2 regions of the Xanthomonas euroxanthea genome follow, and region 1 is predicted to be linked to the other one. Evidence: predicted binding sites of a transcription regulator. Region 1 holds the regulator's gene; the other holds the start of a gene.
The links. The regulator FliA, encoded in region 1, starts transcription of late flagellar genes. The targets are predictions, from matches to a motif close to TAAAGTTTNNCNNNCNNNGGCCGATAA.

Region 1 (4,415 bases):
CGATCAGGTTGACGATGGCATCCAGGCGCTTGGTGTCCACGCGCACGGTCTGCTCGGCGTCGGCTCCCTTGGCCGCCGCCTTGGGCGCGGCCTTGGCGCCGGGCGCAGCGGCGCCATGTGCGTCGTCGGGTGCGGGCGCTGCGGCGGCGGCCTTGGGCGCGGCCTTGACCGCCGGCGGGCCGCTCTTGGCATCGAACTGCGCAATCAGCGAGGCCGGTGCATGCGGCACGGCTTCGCCCGAGCCCATTGCATCCAGCATGGCCTGCAGGTAATCCAGCGACTGCTGCGCGGCATCGAAGTGATGCGCCTGCAACACCGCCTGGCCGGAGCGCGCCATGCCCAGGGTTTCCTCGGCGGCGTGGCAGAGCTCGACCATCGGCTTGATCGCCAGAAAGCCGGCGCCGCCCTTGAGCGTGTGGAAGCCGCGGAACACCGCGTTCAGCTGGTCGGCTTCGTCAGGTGCCTGTTCCAGCGACACCAGCTGTTCGCCGAGGCGGTCCAGGATTTCCTGGGCCTCGACGATGAAATCGGCAGCAATATCGTCTGGAACAGCACTCATGGTTACAACCCCAATCCGGACAGCAGGTCATCGGCGTCGTCCTGCGACACCGCGTGACGGTCCAGGCCCTTGACTGCAGGACCGGCAAGACCGCCGTCGTCTTTCTTCGGCTCTGGATTCTTCGGCGGCAGGCCGAGCGCACCGAAGCCCTCGTGCACGCGCCGGACGATGCCGGCCACGCGACGGATGATCTGCCCGCTCAGGTCCTGGTAGCTCTGCGCCAGCGACAGCTCGGTCAGGTTGTGGCGCATCTTGTCCATCAGCGCGCCCTGGTCCTGATTGAGCCCACCGTCGCGTAGCTGGTTGGCCAGCTCACGGCATTCCTCGACCAGATCCAGCGTGCGATGGCTGGCCTTCTCGGTCATCTCCACCACGTGGTCCAGGCGCGAACACGCATCGTCCAGCTCGCCGGCTTCCTCGGGCACGGTGGGCAACTCGCCCAGCGCCTGGCCGAGTTCGCGCGCAAGCCGGCTCAGGCCCTGCATCATCGGGCGCGTGCGCAGGGCGGCGAGGTGGTCGACCTCGCGCTTCCACGCAGCTTCGTCACCGCTTTCCAGTGCATCGAGCGCGCCCTGCAGGCGGTCGATCAACGCGGCGCGTTCGGCATTGGTGTCCACGGTGGCGTTCATCAGGCGGTCGCCGCCAGACGTTCGAACACCTTGCCCAGCTTCTCTTCCAGCGTCTGCGCGGTGAACGGCTTGATGATGTAGCCGTTCACGCCGCACTGGGCCGCTTCGATGATCTGCTCGCGCTTGGCTTCGGCGGTCACCATCATCACCGGCAGGTGCTTGAGCTTGGCGTCGGCGCGGATGTTGCGCAGCAGGTCGATGCCGGTCATGCCGGGCATGTTCCAGTCGGTGACCACGAAATCGAACGGGCCAGCCCGCAACGCCGCCAATGCGCTGTTGCCGTCTTCGGCCTCTGCGGTATTGGTGAAGCCAAGATCGCCCAACAGATTCTTGACGATGCGCCGCATCGTCGAGAAGTCGTCCACGATCAAAATCCGCATGTTCTTGTTCACATCAAGCTCCTAACACTAAAAAATACGCGAAAAAATCATTCGTCAATTTCGACACCGGCATCGGCCAGTTCGAAGACCTTGAGGCGGCCGCGCAGACGCACCACCGCCTGGCCATGGATCTGGCACACGCGCGATTCGCTGACACCGAGCACGGCGCCGATTTCTTTCAGGTTCAATTCCTGTTCGTAGTACAGCGACAGCACCAGCTGCTCGCGCTCGGGCAACTGGCCGATGGCCTTGCCCAGCTCGCGGCCGAACTCGCCGCGCTCCATCATCTGCTGCGGATTGGGGCCACCCTTGGCGGTGGTGTCCAGCTCGCCGTGATCCTCGATCCGCGACTCCAGGCTCAGCACCTGGCCGCGGGCGGCATCTTCCATCAGACGCAGGTAGTCCGGCAGCGGCATCTCCATCGCGGCGGCCACTTCGGTGGCGGCGGCTGCGCGGCCGGTGTGCTGCTCAATCTTGCGCACGGCCGCGGCGGCATCGCGTGCGCGTCGGTGCACCGAGCGCGGCACCCAGTCGCCACGGCGGATCTCGTCGATCATCGAGCCGCGGATGCGGATCGAGGCATAGGTCTCGAACGAGGCGCCCTGCTCGGAATCGTAACTGCGCGAGGCTTCGATCAGGCCGATCATGCCGGCCTGGATCAGGTCGTCCACTTCCACGCTCGCCGGCAGGCGCGCGGCCAGATGGTGGGCGATGCGGCGCACCAGGTCGGCGTGCTGGGTGACGATGTCATTGGCGTTGTTGCGCTGCACGGCACGGTACTGCGCGGTGGCCGTGGTTGCGGTAGCGGTGCTCATGCGGCCACTCCCCGTTGGATGATGCGTTCGACGAAGAATTCGACGTTGCCGCGGGACACGGTCGGGGCCTGCCAGCGCGAGGTACGGCGAGCGATTTCTGCAATGGCCTGCGCCGACGGACTGGCGGGGTAGGCCTTGATGACCGGTTGCTGGCGCTGTACCGACAGGCGCAACCAGTCGTCCTGCGGCACGTGGCCGAGGTAGTTCAGCGACACGTCGCCGAGGAATTTTTCGCAGACCCGCGACAGCTTGTCGTACAGCAGGCGGCCTTCGTTGGGGTCGCGCACCATGTTGGCGATGATCTGCAGGCGGTCCACGCCGCGTTCGCGCGAGAGCACCTTGATCAGCGCGTAGGCGTCGGTGATCGAGGCCGGCTCGTCGCAGACCACCACCACGGTGTCCTGGGCGGCCTGGCAGAAGGTCAGCACGCTGTCGGTGATGCCGGCGGCGGTGTCGATGACCATCACGTCCAGGTCGCGTTCCAGTTCGGAGAACACGTTGACCAGGCCGATGTGCTGGGCCGGGGCCAGTTCGGCCATGTGGCGGCGACCGGAGGCGGCCGGGACCACCAGCACGCCGCCGGGACCTTCGATGATCACCTCGTCCAGCGTGCAGCGGCCGGCGATCAGGTCGGCCAGGGTGTACTTGGGCGACAGGCCCAGCACCACGTCCAGGTTGGCCAGGCCCAGGTCGGCGTCCAGCAGCAGGGTGCGCTTGCCCATGTCGGCCAGCGCCACGGCCAGGTTGGCGGAGATGTTGGTTTTGCCCACGCCGCCCTTGCCACCGGTCACGGCAATGGTGCGCACCGGGCCCAAAGGCTCGGGACGGGTCGCCGACAGGGGGAAGGCGTTGGTCAGCTTGGCGTATTCACGCGACTGCATGGTTGTGCTCCGGAGTACAGGGCTTATCGGCAGCGCGCCGCAAATCTTCAAGGCGAAGAACGAGACTGGCGGCATTGGCGCGGTGCAGGTCGTCGGGGACCCGCTGTCCGTCAGTCACCCAGGTGATGGGCATTTGGTGATCGACGACGACCGACAGCGCACTACCGAAGCGGCCGGTCTCGTCAAGTTTGGTCAGCACCACGCCCTGGGGCTTGGCGTGGGCGAAGCGGCGCACGACCTCGTCGAGGTCGGAAAAGTGCGCGTTGGCAGGCAGCACCAGCAGCGAGGTGACCTGGTGCGCGGCGCGCAGCCAGTTCAGCTGGGCGGCCAGGGCGCGGTCGCGCTGGCCCATGCCGGCGGTGTCGATCAGCACCAGCTTGTAGTCGCGCAGGCGCTCGAGCAGTTCCAGCAGGCTCTCGGCGCTGTCGGCCTCGTGCACGGCGATGCCGAGCTGACGGCCGTAGCTGTGCAGCTGCTCGCGGCCGCCGACGCGCTGGGTGTCGGTGGTGACCAGGGCCACGTCGCGCGGGGCGTGCTGGGCGGCGAAGCGCTGCGCCAGCTTGGCGATGGTGGTGGTCTTGCCGGCACCGGTCGGGCCGACCAGGGCGATCACGCCGCCGCGTTCCAGCGGGTCGACCGGGGCCACCGGCAGGCGCTTGGACAGCAGGCCCAGCATCAGCCCGCGGCCGCGGTGCAATTCGGTATCGGCCGGGATCTGCAGCGCCACATCGCGGATCAGGCCGGCGTCGAAGCCATAGTCGTCCATCAGCTCCAGGGCCTGCGCACGCACCGGTGAGCCGCGCAGGCGCTCGTCGGTGAGGCGGTTCATCTCGCGCTCGATCATCTGCCGCATCAGCGCCAGCTCGCCGCGCAACTGCTTGAGTTCTTCGTCGTTCTGCGGCGCCGGGACGGCGGCGGCCGGCACCGCGGCCAGCGCCGGCGGGGCGGCCACCAGCGGCGGCAACGCGGCCGGCGGCAGGATCTGCGGCAGCGCGTCCAGGTCGAAGTCGGCGTCGTCGGCCAGCGCGTCTTCGTCCTGGTCGTAGCCGGCCTGCACAGGGGCGGCGGCGGCGGCCATGATCGGCGTCGGCGCCTGCACCGGGGCGGCCTGCACGGCGGCGCGCTGCACCGGGGCGGTGGTCAGGAAGTCG
Region 2 (4,415 bases), 840 kb from region 1:
ACCTGCTCGATGCCGGCCGACTGTTCCTGCGAGGCCGCAGAGATTTCACCCATGATGTCGGTGACGCGCTGCACGCTGGAGACGATCTCGGCCATCGTGGTGCCCGCCGTATGCACCAGCGTGGAGCCTTCGGTGACGCGCTCGACAGAGTCGTCGATCAGGGTCTTGATTTCCTTGGCCGCAGCGGTGGAACGCTGTGCCAGCGTCCGCACTTCCGATGCGACCACCGCAAACCCACGGCCTTGCTCACCAGCCCGCGCCGCTTCCACGGCAGCATTCAAGGCCAGGATATTGGTCTGGAACGAGATGCCGTCAATCACGGAGATGATGTCGGCAATTTTCTTGGACGAGGCCTCGATGCCGGCCATGGTCCCCACCACCTTGCTGACGATTTCCCCGCCCTGTGAGGCGACGCCTGCGGCACCGATGGCCAACTGGTTGGCCTGGCGTGCGTGCTCCGCATTCTGGCGAACGGTGGAGGTGAGTTCTTCCATCGAGGCGGCGGTTTCTTCCAGGTTGGCCGCCTGTTGTTCGGTGCGCTGCGACAGGTCCTGGTTGCCGGCAGCAATCTCGCTGGCCGCCGAGTTGATCGACACCGCCGATTGCTGGATGCGTCCGACGATCTCTGCAAGCTGCGCGGCGGTGGCGTTGGCGTCGTCGCGCATCTGCGCGAAGACCCCCTTGAACTCGCCCGTCATGCGCGCGGTGAGGTCGCCTGCAGCGATGGATTGCAGCAGCGACGACAGCGATTGCAGGTTGCCGTCCGCGGTGGCCATGAGCAGGTTCAAGCTCTCCACCATGACGCGGAAATCATATTGGAAGCGATCGGCATCGCCGCGCGCGGTGAAGTCACCGTTGGCCGCGGACTGCGCCAGCTGCTTGATCTCGATGTTCATGGCAGACAGGTTCGCCTTGACCTCGTCCATGGTCTGCGTCAGCACGGCTTTCTCACCGGGCAAGCGCTCCATGCTCTCGCTCAGGTCGCCGATGGCGTAATGCCCCATGATCCGTGCAAGGTTCGACTGCACGGCCAGGTGCGAGGCCACCAGGGCATTGGTGTCCTCGGCCATGCGGCCGTAGTCACCCGGGAAGGCCTGGGCATCCATGCGAAAGCTGGTCTGGCCTTCATCGTGGCGCTTTGCCATGTCGCCCTGCGCGGTCAACAGGGCCTGGAGCTGCGTTTGCATGCCTTGCATGGCGCGTAACAGCCGGCCGGTTTCGTCCTTGGCCTGCGTGTGCACGTCGTTGCCGAGCTGACCATTGGCAATGGCTTCAGCCGCTTTCGTGGCGCGTGCCAGCGGCTGGGTCAGGCTTCGGGTGATGAGCCACGCCAGCAGGCTGCTGACCAGCACGACCGCGGCACCGCCAAGGATGAGCAGGAGCTTGCCCCGGTCCATCGATTTGACTGCTTCTGCGTAGGCCTGCCTGCTCTGTCCTTCCTGGCGGGTGACCAGTTCGCGGATCTTGTCCTGCCAGGCGAGGGTAGCGGGCCGCCCTTGCTCGCTGAGGATGTCCTGGGCCTGCGCGTTCTCGTTCCTGGCTGCCAGCGCGATGACTTCGTCGTTGAACTTCATGGACGCTGCCCGACGCTCGTCCATCTCGGCACGAATCTTCCGCCCTTCCTCCGAGCTGGACAGCGCGTCCAGCTTGGTGCGCAGCTCCTGGTAGCGCTGGCGTTGCGCGTTGATCGTGTTGAGTGCTTCGGTGTTGAGCTCTTCGCTTGTCGCCATGGCATACGTGCCCAATGCGATCAGCAGCGAGGAGTTGGCATCCAGCATGCCGTTGCCGACCTGGATCTTGGCGGTGCGGTCGAGGACGATGAAGTCCAGCTGCGCTCGCGCGTTCGCCATGGTGCCCAGGCCGGTGGCCACGAGCAGGCCTGAGAGGAGAATCAAGATTCCAAATGCAACGGCCAGGCGGTGGCCGACGTTGAAGCGTTGGAGAAAAGCGATCATGGACGTCCCAGAAGAGATCAGTAGAGGCATCGATGCTCACGCGGTTAGCGAGCCTGGCATCGGTTTCCCAATAACGGCGCTCTGCTCAAAAACTGGAATATCTGTCACTAAACGATAATCTAACCCTTCAGAAAACGTCCGCGCTGCCGGGGTACGCCTGACGCATGTCAGGCGGAGCGGTTGCGCGCGTGGGAAGGCAATGCAGTTGAGGGTTCGGCAGTTGTCGATGGCTGATGCGCGATAACACCGATGGCAGGGCTATCCACTTCCGACTAGGCACTGTGGAAGAGGTGGAGCAGTGAACGCGCAATGGATGGCAGCAGTGGCGGATGCACTGAGTGACCTGCAGGCGGCAAGAGCGGCTCAAGGCGCGGTGCTCGAGGCGGTGCGCGCCTCGCATCCGGCCCCCGCATCGCTGACTGGCTGCCAGGACCGCCTGTCGTCATCCCTGATGGCGACGGTTGCCCAACGCAAAGCCTTGTCGGCAGCGGCGAAGCCGGTCGAGGTTTACACGCTCGAACAGTTGGCGGCATGGAACGATCGCATCGAGCGCTGCGTCCCGCAGGCGAGGACGCAGTCGCAGGCCTGCTCGTTGCTAGGCTGCGCTGACCGAGCCCGTGCTCGACACCTGGCAGGTCGCCATCCAGCGTTTGGCGTAGTCATACGCGGCGCGTTGATCGGCAAAGGCGATGCTTCCAGGTTGGCAGCGGTGCAAGGTGATGCCGCCGGGCCTGGAAATCAGAAGCTCCGGCAGGAACTTTCCATCGCACGGAACGCTGTGGGCAGTGAGCAGATAATCGCCCACGTGCCGAATTGCGGTGACGCCCAATAGCAATCCTCCTTGATGGGCAGGCACCTACCTTCGTCCAACATCAGTGTCAGACGATTGGCTGTCGATGCTCGCCGGGTGACACGCCATCATTGAAGAAAACAGCGCAATCCACTATCGGCAATAGACGAACGTGACTGTAAGTATTTTCCTGACCCGCCGATGGCGGTGCCGCTGCCAACGCTCCGTGCCCGCGGCCTGTAAGGCTTGGCCCGGTCCTATTGGGCGGCCGACGGGATCGGATGCGCATTGCTTCCAGCCGGATTCGCGCTTGGCAGGGGACCCACCTTGATGAGCTGATCGATATTGTCGAGCTGCTGCATTTCCTTGAACCAGCTGGCTCCCCATCGCGCGCTGAGCCCCTCTGCGTTCAAGGACGACTGGATACGCCGGGCGACCGACACCAACCCGGCTTCGCTGCTGCCAGGCAGGAACAGGGCGAACTCTCCGCGCGCCAGCTGCGCCAGGCTGTCCTGGGGGCGGGTGGCCTGCTTCAGCAGGGCAATGGCCTTTGCTACGTTCTGCTCTGGCCCGACGCCGCCTACCGAGCTGTTGGCGTCCACGTCAAAGCGCAATACGCCGCCTTGCTCGTTGCGATGGCGATGATCCGCCGCTGCCTGCAGGACATCACGGAACGTCCCGAGATCGTAGAGGCCGGCCAACGTTTGTGCATTTTCCATGGCCTGCGGATCAGCCGGCAGCCGTTGCACCTCGGCCAGGTGCTGGGCCCACGATCCGGCCAGGACCCGTCCAAAGGTTTCAACCAGCGGCAGGAGGTGCTCGAGTTTGTCGTCGACGACCCGGTTGTCCAGCCCGCAGAGCATCCCCTCGACCTTGCCAGGGATTCGAATCGGCACGCCCAGGTAGCTTGCGATACCCAGCCGTGTCGCCACGGCGGATTGGGCCAGGTGTTCGACTTTCTGCAGGTCTGGGGCGAACTGGGGGCCGCCCATGACGATCATGCTGCGGCACACCGACTCGGGCCAGCTCAAGGACTGGTCGACCTTCAACCCGAAGGAGGCGTCGGTGCAGCCACGGATGATCCAATGATCGTTTTTGACCTCGGCAAGCACCCAGGTTTTCAGCGGCGTCAGCTCGGCAAGCCGCTCAAGCAGCTCGCTCGCGGTGTCTGCCATGCCGGAGAAGGGGACTTGGGTTCTGAGTTCGGTCGACATGGAGCGGCAGCGTTTGGGATGCATCTGATATCGGCAGTAAAGGATCTCCCTATAGCGAGACCTCGCGCCATTTTCTGAACGGCGGAAGGCCGCCACAGGGCAGGCGTAGGTTGGCCTGAAGTCGACATTCGGCAGGACCGCTGTCCCCACGAAACCGTGAACCGCGGAGGCGAGCGGGCGAGCCAGGCCGCTGCCGCATAGGCGCAAGCGAGGCGTGGCAGGGAACATCGACGCCGACGGTAGAGGCGCCGGGCAGGCGAAGGCGCCAGGTGCGCCATGTCGTGGATATCGGTGATGTGGGGTAATCTGCGCTGTCCCGAGCATGACCGTCCATGCGGACACACACTTCTTCGATTCCCAAGCGTCCCTTGGTTCCGGTAGGCCTCCACTGGGCGGGCATCGCCGTGCCATGGCTCGTGCTCGCCCTGGCCTACGCTCCCGCGGTGGCCCTGACAT

Region 2: the regulator FliA is predicted to act here: its motif matches at 2,026-2,052, upstream of H7A86_RS06605 (methyl-accepting chemotaxis protein).

Annotation. Positions count from the first base shown of each region.
Region 1 covers NZ_LR861803.1:2,368,651-2,373,065, forward strand. The annotation lists gene H7A86_RS10040 (chemotaxis protein CheA) at 1-559, opposite strand, end outside; gene H7A86_RS10045 (protein phosphatase CheZ) at 562-1,188, opposite strand; gene cheY (chemotaxis response regulator CheY) at 1,188-1,580, opposite strand; gene H7A86_RS10055 (RNA polymerase sigma factor FliA) at 1,616-2,383, opposite strand; gene H7A86_RS10060 (MinD/ParA family protein) at 2,380-3,264, opposite strand; gene flhF (flagellar biosynthesis GTPase FlhF) at 3,251-4,415, opposite strand, start outside.
Region 2 covers NZ_LR861803.1:1,533,596-1,538,010, forward strand. The annotation lists gene H7A86_RS06605 (methyl-accepting chemotaxis protein) at 1-1,955, opposite strand, end outside; gene H7A86_RS21165 (hypothetical protein) at 2,254-2,787, shown strand; gene H7A86_RS06615 (GAF domain-containing protein) at 3,003-3,959, opposite strand; gene H7A86_RS20940 (sensor histidine kinase) at 4,376-4,415, shown strand, end outside.